DNA from 2 places in the Candidatus Pelagibacter sp. PS_11 genome. Region 2 is predicted to be linked to the other one. Evidence: riboswitches for the same ligand, from Rfam matches in the RefSeq annotation. Region 2 holds a riboswitch; the other holds the start of a gene.
What was found. A riboswitch is a leader RNA that binds a small molecule or an ion and turns the genes downstream of it on or off. The one in region 2 is predicted to bind S-adenosylmethionine.
Positions count from the first base shown of each region.

Region 1: another riboswitch for S-adenosylmethionine. It lies ahead of AC5SLT_RS02955 (O-acetylhomoserine aminocarboxypropyltransferase/cysteine synthase family protein); the one in region 2 lies ahead of AC5SLT_RS01735 (homocysteine S-methyltransferase family protein).

Region 1 is NZ_CM182075.1:539,551-548,044, forward strand. Features, by position in the region: gene plsX (phosphate acyltransferase PlsX) at 1-326, shown strand, start outside; gene AC5SLT_RS02930 (HU family DNA-binding protein) at 326-628, shown strand; gene AC5SLT_RS02935 (MerR family transcriptional regulator) at 618-995, shown strand; gene AC5SLT_RS02940 (50S ribosomal protein L33) at 997-1,188, shown strand; gene AC5SLT_RS02945 (chorismate mutase) at 1,191-1,481, opposite strand; gene AC5SLT_RS02950 (COX15/CtaA family protein) at 1,563-2,534, shown strand; gene AC5SLT_RS02955 (O-acetylhomoserine aminocarboxypropyltransferase/cysteine synthase family protein) at 2,527-3,855, opposite strand; SAM riboswitch class V at 3,860-3,928, opposite strand; gene rplM (50S ribosomal protein L13) at 4,068-4,529, shown strand; gene rpsI (30S ribosomal protein S9) at 4,531-4,980, shown strand; gene argC (N-acetyl-gamma-glutamyl-phosphate reductase) at 5,015-6,037, shown strand; gene AC5SLT_RS02975 (hypothetical protein) at 6,034-6,258, shown strand; gene AC5SLT_RS02980 (homoserine dehydrogenase) at 6,259-7,551, shown strand; gene AC5SLT_RS02985 (AEC family transporter) at 7,551-8,453, shown strand; gene AC5SLT_RS02990 (DMT family transporter) at 8,471-8,494, shown strand, end outside.
Region 2 is NZ_CM182075.1:324,215-332,708, reverse strand. Features, by position in the region: gene AC5SLT_RS01755 (DUF1244 domain-containing protein) at 114-359, shown strand; gene moaB (molybdenum cofactor biosynthesis protein B) at 360-860, opposite strand; gene AC5SLT_RS01745 (TSUP family transporter) at 879-1,625, shown strand; gene AC5SLT_RS01740 (2OG-Fe(II) oxygenase family protein) at 1,655-2,245, shown strand; SAM riboswitch class V at 2,335-2,398, shown strand; gene AC5SLT_RS01735 (homocysteine S-methyltransferase family protein) at 2,408-3,316, shown strand; gene AC5SLT_RS01730 (DUF3726 domain-containing protein) at 3,318-3,929, opposite strand; gene AC5SLT_RS01725 (hypothetical protein) at 3,935-5,587, opposite strand; gene AC5SLT_RS01720 (membrane dipeptidase) at 5,584-6,555, opposite strand; gene purE (5-(carboxyamino)imidazole ribonucleotide mutase) at 6,670-7,161, shown strand; gene AC5SLT_RS01710 (5-(carboxyamino)imidazole ribonucleotide synthase) at 7,171-8,217, shown strand; gene AC5SLT_RS01705 (GNAT family N-acetyltransferase) at 8,229-8,494, shown strand, end outside.

The DNA.
Region 1 (8,494 bases), 220 kb from region 2:
TTATCGTTGCAGATGGATTTACTGGGAATATTGCTTTGAAGACAGCCGAAGGTACTGCAAATTTTATTACCAGTGAATTAAAGAAAGCCATGACAGGTAATATTATTGGTAAAATTTCATCTTTACTAAATATTTCAAATTTAAAAAAATTTAAAGAAAGATTAGATCCAAGACTTTATAATGGTGCAATTTTCATAGGTTTAGATTCTCCTGTTATTAAAAGCCATGGTGGAACAGATTATATAGGTTTTTCAAACTCATTAAGTGTTTGTACTAGAATTGTCACTGGAAATTTAATAGAAAAGATAAGAAACAACATGAGTTAATGAAAAGAACTAACTTAACAAAAAAAGATCTTATAAATTCAATTTATATGCAAATTGGTTTTTCAAAAAATATATCTGAAAATTTAATTGATGATTTTCTAATTACAATAGTAGACAATTTAAAAATAGAAAAAAAATTAAAGCTCTCTAAATTTGGTACTTTTTCTATAAGGGCAAAAAAAAGTAGAATTGGACGAAATCCCAAAACAAAAGAACAAACAACTATATCTAATAGAGATGTTGTTTTATTTAAAGCTTCTAAGGAATTTAAAGATTTGGTAAATTCTAAGAATGATTCATAAAAATAGTGATGCTTATAAGTCAATAGGTGAGGTTGCTAAAATTCTTGGTCTTGTAAACAAAAAAAAAGGAACCTTGAATACTCATACTATTCGATTTTGGGAGAAGGAATTTAAGCAAATTAAGCCAAAAATTTTAAATGGTAATAGAAGATATTATAATAATGATACTATTGAGGTTTTAAAAAAAGTTAAATATCTACTCAAAGATCAAGGAATGACAATTATTGGTGTTAAAAAAGTTCTTAATTCTGATAAATCATTAAAACTTGACGAATTACCAAATAATTCTATAAATGCTGATTATAATTTAAAAAATAAACTTAAGAAGATTTCCGATTTAATAAAAAAAATAAAAAGTTTAAAATAAAATGGCAAAAAAAACGCACGTTAAAGTTAGATTAGTACCAGAGGCTAAACCTGATAGTCCTTTTTTTTATTATGTTAAAAAACCTGCGGGTGGTGAAAAAGCTAAAGTTAAATTGTCTGCAAAGAAATATAACCCTTCTACAAGAAAACATGAAATGTTTGTGGAAAAAAAATTACCTCCACACAGTAAATAGTACTATTTTTTTCTAAAATTTCTTTTTTCGTAATCAATAAAAGACCAAATCATATTTTTCCAAATTCTATTAGTGATTTTTGGGTCAATATTAGTTTGTATTGATTTTTTTTTAATTTTTTTAAGTATAAAATTGATCCTTTTTTGATCAATTATTTCTTTTTTATGGATTTTTACTTTTAGCACTTCATTGACTAGAGAAGATCTTTTTTTGATTAATTTAAGTAAATCATTATCAAGTTTATCAAGCTTAATTCTAATCTGATTTAGTTTTTTTTTATTTGTAGGCGACATTTATTCAATTGGTTATTAAGATAATTATTATAAGTATAATTTATGTTTGTAAATAGCGACAACTATATAAAATATTTGAAATTGTGGTTAATAACTTTATTTTCATTAATTGTTCTTATGGTAGCTGTCGGTGGTCTTACTAGACTAACAGACTCTGGTTTATCAATCACAGCCTGGGAGCTCTTTACTGGAATACTCCCACCTATGAATATTAATGAGTGGAATTTTTATTTCTCAGAGTACAAAAAAATTCCTGAATATAAAAATATTAACTACGGCATGTCCTTAGATGAATTTAAAGTGATTTTTTATTGGGAGTATGCTCATAGATTGTTAGCAAGATTTGTAGGTTTGTTTACTTTAGTGCCTTTGCTTTTCTTCACTCTCTATTTTAAAAAAACCCTGCATTATTCTAATAAATATTATTGGATTTTTTTTCTTGTGTGTCTTCAGGGGTTCATTGGTTGGTATATGGTATCTAGCGGATTAATTGAAAATAATGACGTTAGTCACTTTAGACTTAGCATTCATTTATCTTTGGCTTTATTTATTTTATGTTTAATTTTTTGGTATATTTTAGATATTCATAAAATTAAAAAATTTGAAAATAAAATTCCAAATTTATTTTTATTATTTATACTTAAATTGATAGTTTTGCAGATTGTATTGGGTGCTTTTTTATCAGGTTTAGATGGTGGTCTCATCTATAATTCATGGCCTGATATGAATGGTGGTTTTTTTCCAAATGATGTTAGTTATGGTGATTTAATTACTACTCAATTATTTAACAACCCATCAATTATTCAATTTTTTCATAGATCAACTGCATATTTGCTTTTATTTTTTATAATTATTTTAAATTTTATCTATTTTAAAAAACAATATGATTTTAAATATGTATTATTTTTTGATGTTGCTATCTTGTTTCAAATTTTTTTAGGAATTATAACTTTGATTTCTGGTGTAGAGATTACATACGCTTCACTACACCAGCTAGGTTCAATATTAGTTTTGAGTTCTTATTTTTTGATATTATATAAAAACTCTAACTAACTGCTTTCAAATTCCCTTTAGAAGATTTATTTAAAGCTTGGTCTAAATCCTCAATAATGTCATCTATATGCTCAATACCAATACATAATCTTACGTATCCAGGAGTTACACCTGAGGCTAACAATTCTTTTTCTGTTAACTGACTATGAGTTGTTGTTGCAGGATGAATTGCTAAACTTCTTGCATCTCCAATATTTGCAACATGATAAAACATTTTTAAAGACTCGATAAATCTCTTACCTGCTTCAATACCACCTTTGAGCTCTATACCAACTAAACCACCATTTCCTTCATTTAGGTATTTTTTAGCACGATCAGCAATTTTACCCTCATGTTCTGTTGGATAGATTACTCTTGTTACTTCTTTATTTTTCTTTAAATAGTCAACAACTTTTGATGCATTTGAGCAGTGTTGTTTCATTCTAAGAGCAACTGTTTCAAGCCCTTGAATAATTCCAAATGCATTGTCAGGTGATAGGGCAGAACCAAGATCTCTTAGCAATGTAACCCGCGCTCTTACTGCAAAAGAAACATTAGCCCCAGTTAATTCTGGAACCACTTTTCCCCATATAGCTCCACCGTAACTTGCGTCAGGTTCGTTAAATAAAGGTTGTCTTTTGGGATCAGCTGTCCAATCAAAATTACCTCCATCAACTAAAGCTCCACCTACAACTGTACCGTGACCACCTATATATTTTGTTAATGAATAAACTACTACAGCAGCACCATGTTCTAAAGGTTTGCAAATTACAGGGGCAGCTGTGTTGTCCATTATTAATGGTATATTGTATTTTTTACCAATATCAGAAACTTCTTTAATTGGAAAAACTCTCAAATAAGGATTTGGTAAAGTCTCACCATAAAAAGCTCTAGTTTTATCATCAACAGCTTTTTCAAAGTTTTTTGGGTCAGAAGGGTCTGCATATCTAACCTCAATACCAAGTTTACTTAATGTATGCGTGAATAACGAAATAGTACCTCCATATAAATCCGTAGAGCTGACTATATTATCTCCGGCTTGTGCAACGTTTAAAATTGCAAAAGTTGATGCGGTTTGTCCAGATGCTACTGTTAAACAGGCTAATCCTCCTTCTAATGAAGCAACTCTTTTTTCAAGAGCATCATTTGTTGGATTCATTATTCTTGTATAAATATTTCCAAATTCCTTAAGAGCAAACAAATTCGCAGCATGTTCAGTACTATCAAATTGATACGATGTTGTTCTATAAATTGGAACTGCTACTGCTTTGGTTGTTGGATCGCTTCTATAATCACCACCATGTATAGCTATAGTCTCAGGGTTTTGTCTTTTTGTACTCATCTTAATACTCCTTTTTTAGTACTTTTGCTTTATGCAAGGCGTACAATACAGTTCAAATGCGCCTACCGATAATGTGGGTAAAAAATCCTTTTTAGCAATAACTAGCCTGCAATAGGAACAAATCGGCTATATAGAAATATCATTTAAGCAAGATATTGCAAGGGAAATATAAAATTGACATTATATCTAATAATAGTATTAATCCTCGCACAATGACAAAATTTCTAAAAAGTGGTGATTTAAACAGTAACTGGTTTGAGATTGATGCTAAAAATGCTGTAGTTGGCAGATTAGCTTCTATTATCGCTATGATTGTTAGAGGAAAAAATAAAACAACTTTTACACCTCATATGGATGATGGTGATTTTGTTGTTGTTAAAAATGTTGAACAAGCAAAGTTCACAGGAAAAAAATTTAAAGATAAAAAATATTATAGACATACTGGTCACCCAGGTGGAATTAAAGAAATTACTCCTGAAAAATTATTAGAAAAAAATAAACCTGGCGAGACATTAAAATTAGCTATTAAAAGAATGTTACCTGGTGGAGTTCTAGGAAGAAAACAATTAACTAAAGTAAAAATTTATGCTGGTGAAGAACACCCTCATGCAGCACAAAACCCAAAACTTTTAGACCTAGGTAAATTAAACAGTAAAAATCTAATAAGAAATTAATATGGAAACAGCAGCTACACCAAATAAAGTATCTACAAAAAAACCTAAAATTAAATTAGATTTTAAAGATAGTAAATACGCAACTGGTAGAAGAAAAAAATCTATTGCAAAAATTTGGGTGAAAAAAGGTACTGGCAAAATTTACGTTAATGGCAGAACTATGGATGAGTATTTCACTAGCGGAAGTCACAAAATGCAAATCACAAGACCATTTGAGATTATAAACCAAGCAACTGATTATGATGTAAGATGTAGAGTAGCAGGTGGTGGTCACACAGGTCAAGCTGGTGCAATGGTCCATGGTATTGCTAAAGCATTAATCTTATTTGATTCAGAGAATAGAGCAGTACTTAAGACAGAAAAGCTTAATACTAGAGACTCTAGATCGGTTGAAAGAAAAAAACCTGGTCGTAGAAAAGCAAGAAGAAGCTTCCAATTCTCGAAAAGATAATTCTTTTTTAACTCTAAACTGTTATAATAAAAAAATGCCTAAGCTTAATGTTTTAGTTGCTGGATCAACAGGTTATATTGGTGTTCAATTAATTAAATTATTAGTTAAACACAGCAATGTTAACATTAAATATCTTTGTGGTAATACGTCTGTTGGAAAAAATATCTCTAGTTATGAAAAATCATTAAGTTCAAAAAAATTACCTAAAATTATTAGATACAATAAAGAACTTTTAAAAAACATAGACCTTGTTTTTACAGCTCTACCTAATGGTGAAGCACAAGATATTTCAAATGATTTATTAAAACACAATATATTAATTGATTTAGCTGCAGACTTTAGACTTAATAAAGCATCAAATTATCTAAAATGGTACAAACAAAAACACAGATCTGTCAAAAATATTAAAAAATCAATTTATTCATTACCAGAAATCAATGGTGACAAATTAAAGAAATTTAATATTATTGGATGTCCAGGTTGCTACCCAACATCAATACTTTTACCACTTATTCCATTAGTTAAGAAAAATTTAATAAAAACAGATAATGTTATTATAGATTCAAAATCTGGTTACTCTGGTGCTGGAAGAGGTGTGCATAAAAAATATAAGGATAAAAATCTTTATGAATCCTTAAGCGCTTATGGTGTGGGTTTCCATAGACATAACTCTGAAATTCAACAAGAAATCGAAAACTACACTAAAAAGAAATTTTCTTTTACATTCACACCCCATTTAACACCAATGTTTAGAGGGATACTTAGTACTATTTACTTAGACCTTAACAAAGGTGTAGGTATTAAACATTTAGAAAACACTTTAAAGAGTCAATATTCAAAAAACAGATTCGTTAAAATTTTAAAAACAAATTCATTGTTAAGTACAAATGACGTAATTAACACAAATAATTGCTCTATAGTAATTTGTAAAACTAAGTATAAAAATAGAGTTATTATTTTATCTGTTATTGATAATTTGATTAAAGGTGGGGCAGGTCAAGCAATACAAAATATGAATATCAAATATGGTTTTAATGAAACAAAAGGATTAATTTGAAATACTTATTTTTATCCCTAATTATATTTTTAACTTCGTGCTCATTAAACAAAGAGTCTACTTATTGGAATGAAGATCCTATTAAAAAGTCTAATGATGACAAAAAACTTTCTCAGATATTAAAAAAAACTGGTGATTACAAATCTATGACTTTTGATGAATTTAACCTCTTTCTTAAAGATTATTCAAAAAATGCAGAATACCCAGATATTAACCAATAGATGAAAAATATAATCAACATTGCTGTAGTTGGTCTAGGACAAGTTGGTATTTATTTGTTAAATGAACTTAATACTAAAAAAAAAGATATTGAACTTAAGACAGGAAAAAAGATTAACGTAGTAGCTGTTTCAGCAAGAAGCATTTCTAAAAAAAGAAGATTTAAAGTTAATAAGAAAATATTTTTTAAAAACCCATTAGAAATTTTTAATAAGACCAAAGTAGATATTTTATTTGAAGCTATAGGTTTGTCAGATGGGATTTCAAAAAAAGTTGTGGAAACTGCTTTAAAAAATAGAATACATGTAATCACTCCTAATAAAGCACTTATCTCTAAACATGGTGATTATTTAGGAAAATTAGCAGAGGATAATAATGTTAATTTAGAATTTGAAGCTTCTGTTGCTGGTGGTATTCCAATACTAAGAACCATTAAAGAAGGTCTTGCAACTAACAAAATTTCTAAAGTTTATGGAATTTTAAATGGTACTTCTAACTATATTCTTTCAGAAATGGAAAATTCTAATGATAGTTTTTCTAACGTATTAAAAAAAGCTCAAAAATTGGGATATGCTGAACCAGGTAACCCCAAATTAGATTTAAATGGTTTTGATGCATTTGCTAAAGTAAGAATTTTATCTGCTCTAGCCTTTAATACTAAAATTTCTAAATATAAATGCTTAATGGAAGGTATTGAAAAAATTGAATTAAAAGACATAGAAATTTCCAATCAATTAAATTTACGAATCAAACTCCTTGGCATTTCAGAACTAATTAATGGTCAACTTTTTGAAACTGTACACCCATGCTTAGTTAGTAAAAGTTCTTATATTGGTAACGTTGGTGGTGTTATGAATGCTGTTATTCTCGAAGGAAAACCTGTTGGTGAAAGTATATTGCAAGGGGAGGGAGCTGGCCCTGGACCTACTTCTTCATCTTTATTATCAGATTTACTTTCAATTTTAAGAGGTAATATTAAAAAGCCATTTGGCATTCCTGGCAATAAACGTAAATTAATTAAGTGTTACAACGTTGATAATTATGTGAATTCACTATATTTGAGATTTGAAGTTAAAGACAAACCAGGTGTTTTATCAACAATCACAAACCGACTAGCTAAGTATAAAATTTCAGTAAAAAGATTAATCCAAACTCCTGACAAAAAAAATAATAAAGCTACAATTGTTATTATTACTCATAAAACTAATGAACTTAATTCTAAGAACTGTCTTTCTGTTTTTAATAAAGACAAAAATATTCTAAGATACCCAACATTGATTAGAATTTATAATTAATGGAAATATATCTAAAACTTTTTGAGGTTTTATTTCCTGTCTTTTTTGTTGTTGGTATTGGTTATTATCTTGGCATAAATAATCCAAAATTAGATACATCTTTTATTACTACCTTTGCAGCAAATATTGGTACTCCAGCAATGATAATATATTCTTTAACATCAACTGGAATGTCTTTTGACATTTTTAAAAATTATTTTTGGTACTATTTGATAGCAATTTTTATTTTTACAATAGTAGGTATAGTTTTTTTATTTTTTTTAAGTACTAAAGATATTATTCGTGAGTTACCCCCTTTTGTTATGCCTAATACTGGTAATATGGGTTTACCAATATGTTTATTCGCTTACGGCACTCAAGGTTTAGGTATCGCTGCTGCAATTTCAGCCTTAATAGTGCTATGCCATTTTACTCTTGGAGTATTTCTTGCTGATAGAAAATTTGATTTAAGTGTAATTCTTAAAAACCCACCTTTTTATGCAATTATAATTTCAGTAATTTTTCTATACTTTAGAATAGAACTTCCTCTCTTTGTTGAAAATACAACTTTTCTGCTAATGTATGCTACTATTTTTTTAATATTAATGTCTTTAGGAATTGCTCTTACTCGTTTTAAGATTTTTTCATTCAAAAAAGCATTTATATCATCAATAGGAAGGGTAATAATTGGACCAATAATTGGTTTTTCAATAATAAAATATTTTAACCTTTCAGGTTTTGCTGCTGGTGTTCTATTAATTCAATGTTCAATGCCTAGCGCTGTTTTAAATTATCTTGTGGCATCAATTTATTCACCAAAAAAGATTGTAGATAGTGTTGCTAGTACCATTGTTGTTTCAACAGTCATGTCTTTTTTTACTATTCCTGTTGTCGTATTCTTTGCTTTAAAATACTTTAATTAAACTGTATCTATTGGCTTATGAAAGCCATCATATTTAACCTT
Region 2 (8,494 bases):
TTAACTAAACAAAAATTGATCTAAAGATCTATTAATTATATTATTATTTTCTACTTAAGATTGAATATAGCCTACATCTTGTGCTTAATTGAAATGTGTCTAATAATTTAGTTATGGATAATAATATAAAAAAAGAATTACAGTCTGCTACATTTGAAAGATTGCTCAAACATCTAGATGAACGAAAAGATGTTCAAAATATAGATATTATGAACCTTGCTGGCTTTTGCAGAAACTGTTTATCAAAATGGTACCGAGAAGAAGCTGAAAAAAAAAATATTGAAATTTCAGACTTAGATGCACGTGAACATATATATGGTATGCCTTATTCTGAGTGGAAAGAAAAATATCAAAAATAATTATTTTTCTTTAAGTCTTGGAAACAGTTCTACAAAATTACAAGGTTTATGATTTATATCTAACTGATGTTTTAAAATTCCATCCCAGGCATCCGTTACCCCGCCTGAAGAACCTGGTAAAGCAAATACATATTTTCCATTAGCTAGTACTGCACAAGCTCTAGATTGAATGGCCGATGTACCAACTGTTTTTAAACTTATTGTTCTAAACACCTCTCCAAAACCTGGAATATGTTTGTCAGCTATATCGTTTACTGCCTCTGGTGTAATATCTCGACCTGTAAGCCCAGTGCCCCCTGTTGTAATTATAACATCTATTTCAGATTGATTAATCCAATCTTTAAGGATTTTAATGATGTCCTCTTTGTTATCTTTACAAATTTTTCTATCTACTAGTTTATGTTTAGCCTCCTCTATTTTTTTCACTAAGATCGCACCTGACTTATCATTCTCATAAGTTCTAGTATCTGTAACTGTTAAAAGTGCTATATTTACAATCATAAATTTAAAATAATTATTATGATTATATTATCATTTTTATTTCTTCTAACAGCAACTTTATATTCAAGTGTTGGCTTTGGTGGTGGCTCTACCTATCTAGCCTTTCTATTAATTTGGGATATTCCTTACTTGATCTTTCCTGTAATTGCTCTCTTTTGTAATATTATTGTCGTATCAGGAAATTGTATAAATTATATTAAAGCTGGAAATATCAATTTTAAGATCCTTGCCCCATATTTGATTTCATCTGTGCCACTTGCATTCATAGGAGGATCTTTATCAGTAGATAAAGAAATTTTTGAAATTTTACTTTTTTTAGTCTTAGCACTAGCAGGAGTTCTACTCCTCTTGAAATTTCAATCTTTTGATCAAAAAATTGAAGTTTATAAAAAGATACCAAAAATGTTATCGATATTAATTGGTGCATCTATTGGATTTGTGTCTGGTGTAGTTGGAATTGGTGGTGGAATTTTCTTAAGCCCTATATTGTTATTATTTAGAGTAGATAAAGCAAAAAACATTGCAACAGCAGCATCATTATTCATACTGATTAATTCTTTATCAGGACTTGCTGGCCAATTTACAAAGGCATCAACAATAAATGGAATTTTTGATTATTGGCCATTATTTCTGTTTGTTTTAATAGGCGGTCAATTAGGAAATTTCTTGAATATTAAAATTTTCCCTGCAAGAATATTGGCTCTTGTAACATCAGCACTTGTCATATTTGTTGCTATTCGAATGGGACTAAAGTTGTTTGCATAACAGAAGTATTAAATTATTATAGAAAAATTATGAAAACATTCAGAGCATTTGGACCCACCATAGGAAAAACAAAGTTATCCAAAAAAATTATTACTATATTAAATAATCACGTTGATAAATCTCAATTATCTAAAAAAAATGACTATAGCTCTAAACTTGCAAGTCAAATTAAGAATGAAATTAAGATACCTAAAACATTAATTAATAAGAGTTTGTCTAAAGAATTAATAAAAAATATTAAAGTTTACCTTGATAAGTCAGGTGTTAAAAAAATTAAAGAAATTAAGATAATAAATCTATGGGTAGTTAAACAGTTAAAAAATGAATATAATCCAATTCATTATCATGAAGGACAATTGTCAGGGGTTGGCTATCTTAAAATCCCAAAAGATATGAATCAAAATAAACTAGTTAAGAATAAAAAGATTAAAACTAATGGAACAATTGATTTTATTAATGGTCAAAAAAACTTTTTAAGTCAAAGTATCTATAATTTAAACCCTACATTAGGAGATTTATTGATTTTTCCTAATTATTTAATGCACACAGCTTATCCATTTAATGTTGATGGTGAGAGAAGATCCTTCTCATTTAATGCTAAAATATTATTCAAGAAGTGATTTACTAATCAGTCTATTAGATATATAGATAGTTTAACCGATTTGATCCATATTGCAGGTACTAACTGCTAAAAAGGAAATCATTATATAATTGGTAAAGGTAGTTGAGCTGTATTGTGCACCTGGCATAAAGCCAAAGCACTAAAAAAGTTAGGAATAAAAATGAATATTAATTTTTTTAAAACAACACGAATTTTAGATGGTGGTATGGGGCAAGAATTGTTGGCTCGTGGTATGAAGCCAAACGGCACATTGTGGAGTGCAAATGCTGTATTAAAAGAAGAATACCATCAACTCTTACTAGACACACATTTAGATTTTATTAAAGCAGGTGCTGAAGTTATTGTTACAGCAACCTTTACTACTAGACGAATAAGATTACGTGATAATAAAATTGAAGATAAATTTGAATACTTAAACAAAAAAGCTGGTGAGATAGCTCAGAAAGCAAAAGAACAATATCCTAATGTGTTAATTGCAGGTGGTCTTCCACCTCAATATTTAACATACGAAGAAGATACAAGGCCAGATCATGAAATTAAACAAAATTTTTATGATCAAGCAAAATTATTAGATCCTTATATTGATTTTTTTTACCTAGATGTTTTGTCTAGCGTAAAAGAGTTTAGGTTAGCAATTGAAGCAATTAAAAAATTTAATAAGCCATATTTAATAGGCGCTCATATTTCTGAGGGAATAAATCTTCCAAGTGGTGAAAAAATATCAGATATTATTAATCATATTAACCATAACAATTTACTAGGATTAATTTTATCGTGCGTTTCTCCTGAAAACTTTTCTGAAAATTTAGAAGAAGTAAAAAATTTAGGTGTTCCTTTTGGATTTAAACTTAATGCTTTCGTGACAACTAAGCCTAAAGATGGCTATACTAACAATTACAATATGAGCAAAACTGGTAACCCAAATGAATTTTTGGGTCAAAGAAAAGACTTAACACCTGAATTGATGGCAAATTTTGTTAAAAAATTTAAAGATACAGGTGCAACTATTTTAGGTGGATGTTGTGAAACAAGACCTTCTCATATTAAGGAAATGACTAAATTTAAATAAACTAATCGTTATCAGTTAATCCAGCACCAGCACCACTTTCTTTTAAACTGTCATTTTCTTCAACAAAAGTTTCTTCTGAAAGCTTATAAAGCTCATTCCATTCTTTTTCTTCAAACGAGTCTCTGTTTTCTAAAACTTTTAAGTAAATATTTTCAGCAGATACGATGATTTCGTTTTTAGTATAATTAGAATAAATATTGTTATTGAAGTTTAACAAAAACTCCCTGTCATCCATTTTTAAGAATATTCTTTTACCGATTACCTCAGCTGCTCTACTTACAAATGGTAGGAAAAGTAATGGATATGAGATTTTTTTAAACGTTATCTCATTTAAAGTTTCTAGAGTTTTAATCTGATCTAAAAAATTTACCCCTGCGATTATTGGGCAATATTCATTTTTACCAGCCTCATTGTCTTGCTTTATGATGCTGATATTCTCTAACCTTGTTTCTTTTTTTTTCTTAAAAAAACTATTTAAGTTTTTAATTCCAGGTAAGCTAAAAATTTCAAGTAGTCTTATGTTTTTTCCAATTTCTTCTGCAATACCCCAAGAATATCCAGCAGCTCTACTTGATCTTTTAGAAACTGTATCTATTTCGCTTAATGATCTCATGTTGATTAATTATAAACCCAATGTTCATCATAGTTTTTTAATTGCTCTGGTAGGGGTGCACCTTGAAACATACATATTCTTAGCCACTTATCAGAACGTGGATCGAATTTTAATGCTCCAAAGAATGATAACTTTAACCTCAGCATATCAATAGGCATTATTTTTTGGCCAATAGTATTGTCTTGTATTTCAGAATAAGGGAATTTCTCTACTATAAATGCTCTTCTAACAACGTGTCTTAATTCATTATTAGTTGATAAAAATTTAGCAATAGTCCAGCTATTTTTAGTAACTGATAACAATTCATAAAGTTTTTTAATATCCCTTGCGATTGCTAAGGGTTGTTCTAACTCAGCGCCCTCTTCATCAAATCTATTTGCTAGTCTTGGCTCTTCTTTATTTTTTGAGATAAACCAAAAATTTAAATTATTTTCATCTTTAGTAAAATCTATAGTTAGAATATCTGGATATTTTTTTTCTAAAATCAGCTTTAAGTCTTCTACTGTTCTTTCAGTTGGAATATTAAAGTATTTTTCTTCTTCAGAGCTCATTTCTTTAATTAACGGAGACGTTATATCATCATAAGGTTCCATCATCATTGAGACGACATATTCAATACATTCTTCACAATATTCTTTTTCTAAATACAGATACAATTCATTAAAAGCATAATCTTGCTCAAAATTAAAATCATTATCTAGGTAGACAATAAATTCATTAAGATCTTTTAATAAAGATTTAATTTTATTTATTTGATATTCACTTTCTGTATTCCAAGAAGTGATATTCTTTATTGATTTTTTTAAACATTCTAAAAATAAGTTTTTATCTTTCTCTGATATTGTTTTTATCTCTCTTATTTTTTTTAAAGAAATTTCTCTTGCTGAAATCCAATTATTTAAAAGAGTTGGATGATTAACAATAAATGGAGCCATTCCAAGACCCGTAGAATTTCCTATTCCTAAATTTTTACAAATATTTATATCAAGGTTTACGGCTTTTTTTGGATTCTTGCTTTTAGCAACATGATTAACCTGATCAAAAGTAAATTGTCTTACCAGATAAACCAACATCATCTCCAATCTAAATGGACCATATATTTCTTCTCGGTCTTTAATTCTAAATCTATCTGCTAAGCCAAATTTACCTGATCCATAAACTGCTGTGGTTCTATATAAATAACCAACACTAGTTAACAAATCATTATCAGGTTGCTTACCTTCGCTTAAACATTCAACCACATGATTGAAAACTCTAACTGATTTATTAGCTCTTGAAAGAGTTAATTCTTTATAAGAAAGTCTGCCAAATTCTTGTTTGGGTACTTCGTTTTTTAATCTTTCAATATCTTGTTTTTTTGGAACACCATCAAAAAGTGTGAAGGCTGCATCCCATTTGGTAGCTATAACTCTATCTGATCTTTCATCATCATCTAATTCATTTGCAAAACAAATTAATGAATAAACTCTATTTTTTTTCTTAAATGAATAAACTGCAGTGCCATAACCATGTTCGTTTAATTCAAATAAATCTCTTTTATAATTCCAATCCTTAAACTCTTTTAAAAAACTTCTTAAAAATGAAAGTTTAGATTGATGAAAAGACCCAAGTCTTGATAATTTCATTACTACATTGGGGTCTCTTAATGAAATATTCATTGATTCATTTCTTTGTAAAAATTGTACCAGTTGTTTCCAAGAATTCCATCAACTTCATTTTCTGAAAAACCAACTTTTTTAAGTCCTATCTCTAAGTTTTCAAATCCTCTTGCATCTTTAAACCAATCAGGCTGTTTTGGAAAACCAGGTTTGTTTTTAGACCCTTCTCCATAATTTTTGCTTTTAGTCCAAGTACCATTTCTCATCCACTCAACAATAGTATCTGGTTGATTTAAACAAAGATCTGAACCTATTCCAATTTTTTCAACTCCCATAGTCTCAGCTGTCTTAGCTGTCATCTCACAAAAGCTTTCTAAAGAACAATCTGTTCCATCTTTTAAATGATGAGGATATAAAGAGAGACCCAACATTCCTTTGTGTTTGGATAAAATTTTTAGTAATTCGTTTGATTTGTTTCTCTTAGCTGGATGCCAAAATGATGGATTTGCATGAGTTATTGCAATTGGTTTTTCACTTATCTCAATTGCATCAATTGTACTTTTTTCTGCTGAATGAGACATGTCTATTACAAGACCTAATCTATTCATCTCTTTAATAACCTCTTTACCAAAATTAGTAACTCCACTATCAATTGCCTCATAACATCCCGTCGCTAGTAAGGACTGATTATTATAAGTAAGCTGCATAAACCTACATCCTAAATCATAAACTTTTTCAACCAATCCAATGTCATCTTCTATAGGTGAACAATTTTGAAAACCAAAAAAAACTGCAGTTTTATTTTCAGATTTAGCTTTTTCAATATCTTTAAAACTTTTGCCGTGAAAAATTAAGTCGGAATTTTCTGAAAAGTGATTTTCCCAATTTTTTAATACCGTTTTTAGCTCATCAAAATCTTCGTGGTAAACAATAGTTACATGGATTGCATCCAGTCCTGCTTGTTTATTGATCTGAAAAATTTCTCTAGACCAGTTACAATATTGTAAATTATCAATTTTAAAATTCATTGTGATCTTCTTTGTTTTAAAGAATATCAATAAGATAGATAAATTCTATTAATTTTATTGAAATTTTAGGCTTAATTTGAAATAACAATTTACGTTAGAATAAAATTACAACAAATGGCTAAAAATAAATTAAACAAAGTATCAATTGTTATGGGCAGTCAATCTGACTACAAAACCATGATATTTTGTCAAAATATTCTTAAAAAATTAAACATAAAATTTGAAATAAAAATAATATCAGCTCATAGAACTCCTAAAAGAATGTATGAATTTGCAATTAATGCTGAAAAAAATGGTATTGCAGTAATTATTGCTGGAGCTGGTGGATCTGCACATTTACCAGGAATGATTTCAGCCCTTACCTCTCTTCCAGTATTAGGTGTTCCAATTGAAAGCAAAAAGTTGAAAGGTCTTGATAGCCTTTTATCTATTGCACAAATGCCAAAAGGAATACCCGTTGGAACATTAGCAATCGGAGAAGATGGTGCAATTAATGCTGCCTTATTAGCCGCATCTATTATTGCTCTTAGTGATTTAAGTGTTAAGAGAAAATTAAATCAGTTTCGTTTAAATCAAAGCAAATCTGTTAAAAAAAAACCAAAATAGTTTTAAAATATGTCTAAACCAATTCTTGGAATTATAGGTGGAGGTCAGTTAGGTAGTATGCTTGCTATTGCTGCAAATAAACTTGAAATTAAAACAGTTATTTTTTGTGATGATATTGATGCTCCTGCGCAAAATTTTTCTAATGATTTTGTACACGGTGAATATAATGATAAAAATAAGATTAATGAGTTTTTGAGTAAAGTTGATGTTGTAACTTACGAATTTGAAAATATTCCCTACGAAACATTAAATGAAATTAATAAAATAAAACCTGTTTTACCAAAACCTTCCGTAAATAGAATAATTCAGCATAGATTAGCAGAAAAAGATTTTATCAATAATCTAAATATAAGAACTACAAGATATGTATCTATTAAAAAAAAATCTGAAATGGATTCTGTTAAAGATTTATTACCTGGTATACTTAAAACTACAACACTAGGATATGATGGTAAAGGACAACACCCTATTAACAGTTTAGAAAATTTAGACTCAATTGATGTTGATTATTCAAAAGGTTATATTTTAGAAAAATTAGTAAAATTAAAAAAAGAAATTTCAATAATCATTACAAGGTTTGCTATTCAAAAATATGAAATTTATGAACCCATTGAAAATGAACATGAAGATCAAATCTTAAGAAATTCTAAAATTCCAGCAGAGATTAGTGATAAAATATTAGAACAATCAAAACTATGGGCTACAACAATTGCAGAAGAATTAAAATATGTTGGAACTTTAAGTGTTGAATTTTTCATTGATAGGAATGACAATCTTTATGTAAATGAAATTGCACCAAGAGTTCATAACTCAGGGCATCTAACAATTAATGCGTATAATGTAAGTCAATTTGAAAATCATGTAAGAGCAATTTGTAAACTAGAGCAAATACCTCTTAAAAAAATATCCAATGCAATGATGATAAATATAATTGGTGATCAAATTACTAATTACAGAAATAAAGAACACAATGAAAATGAATTTTTCTTTGATTATCTTAAAAAAGAAATCAAACCAAAAAGAAAAATGGGACACCTAACAACCCTTCTTAAGTAGATATTACTCACATGCTAAAATCAATCGAAGGAAATTTTGATAATCCAGAAGTTCATGAGCTACTTATAAAGCATTTCATTGAGTTAAGATCTGTGTCACCTGAAGGTAGTGCTCACGTACTTGATATAGCTGGATTAAAAGATCCAACTATTAAATTTTGGAGCCTGTGGGAAGAAAATGACCTAATGGGAAGTGGTGCATTAAAATTCCTAGATAACGAACATGGTGAATTCAAATCTATAAGGGTTAGTGACAACTTTAGAGGTAAAGGAAATGG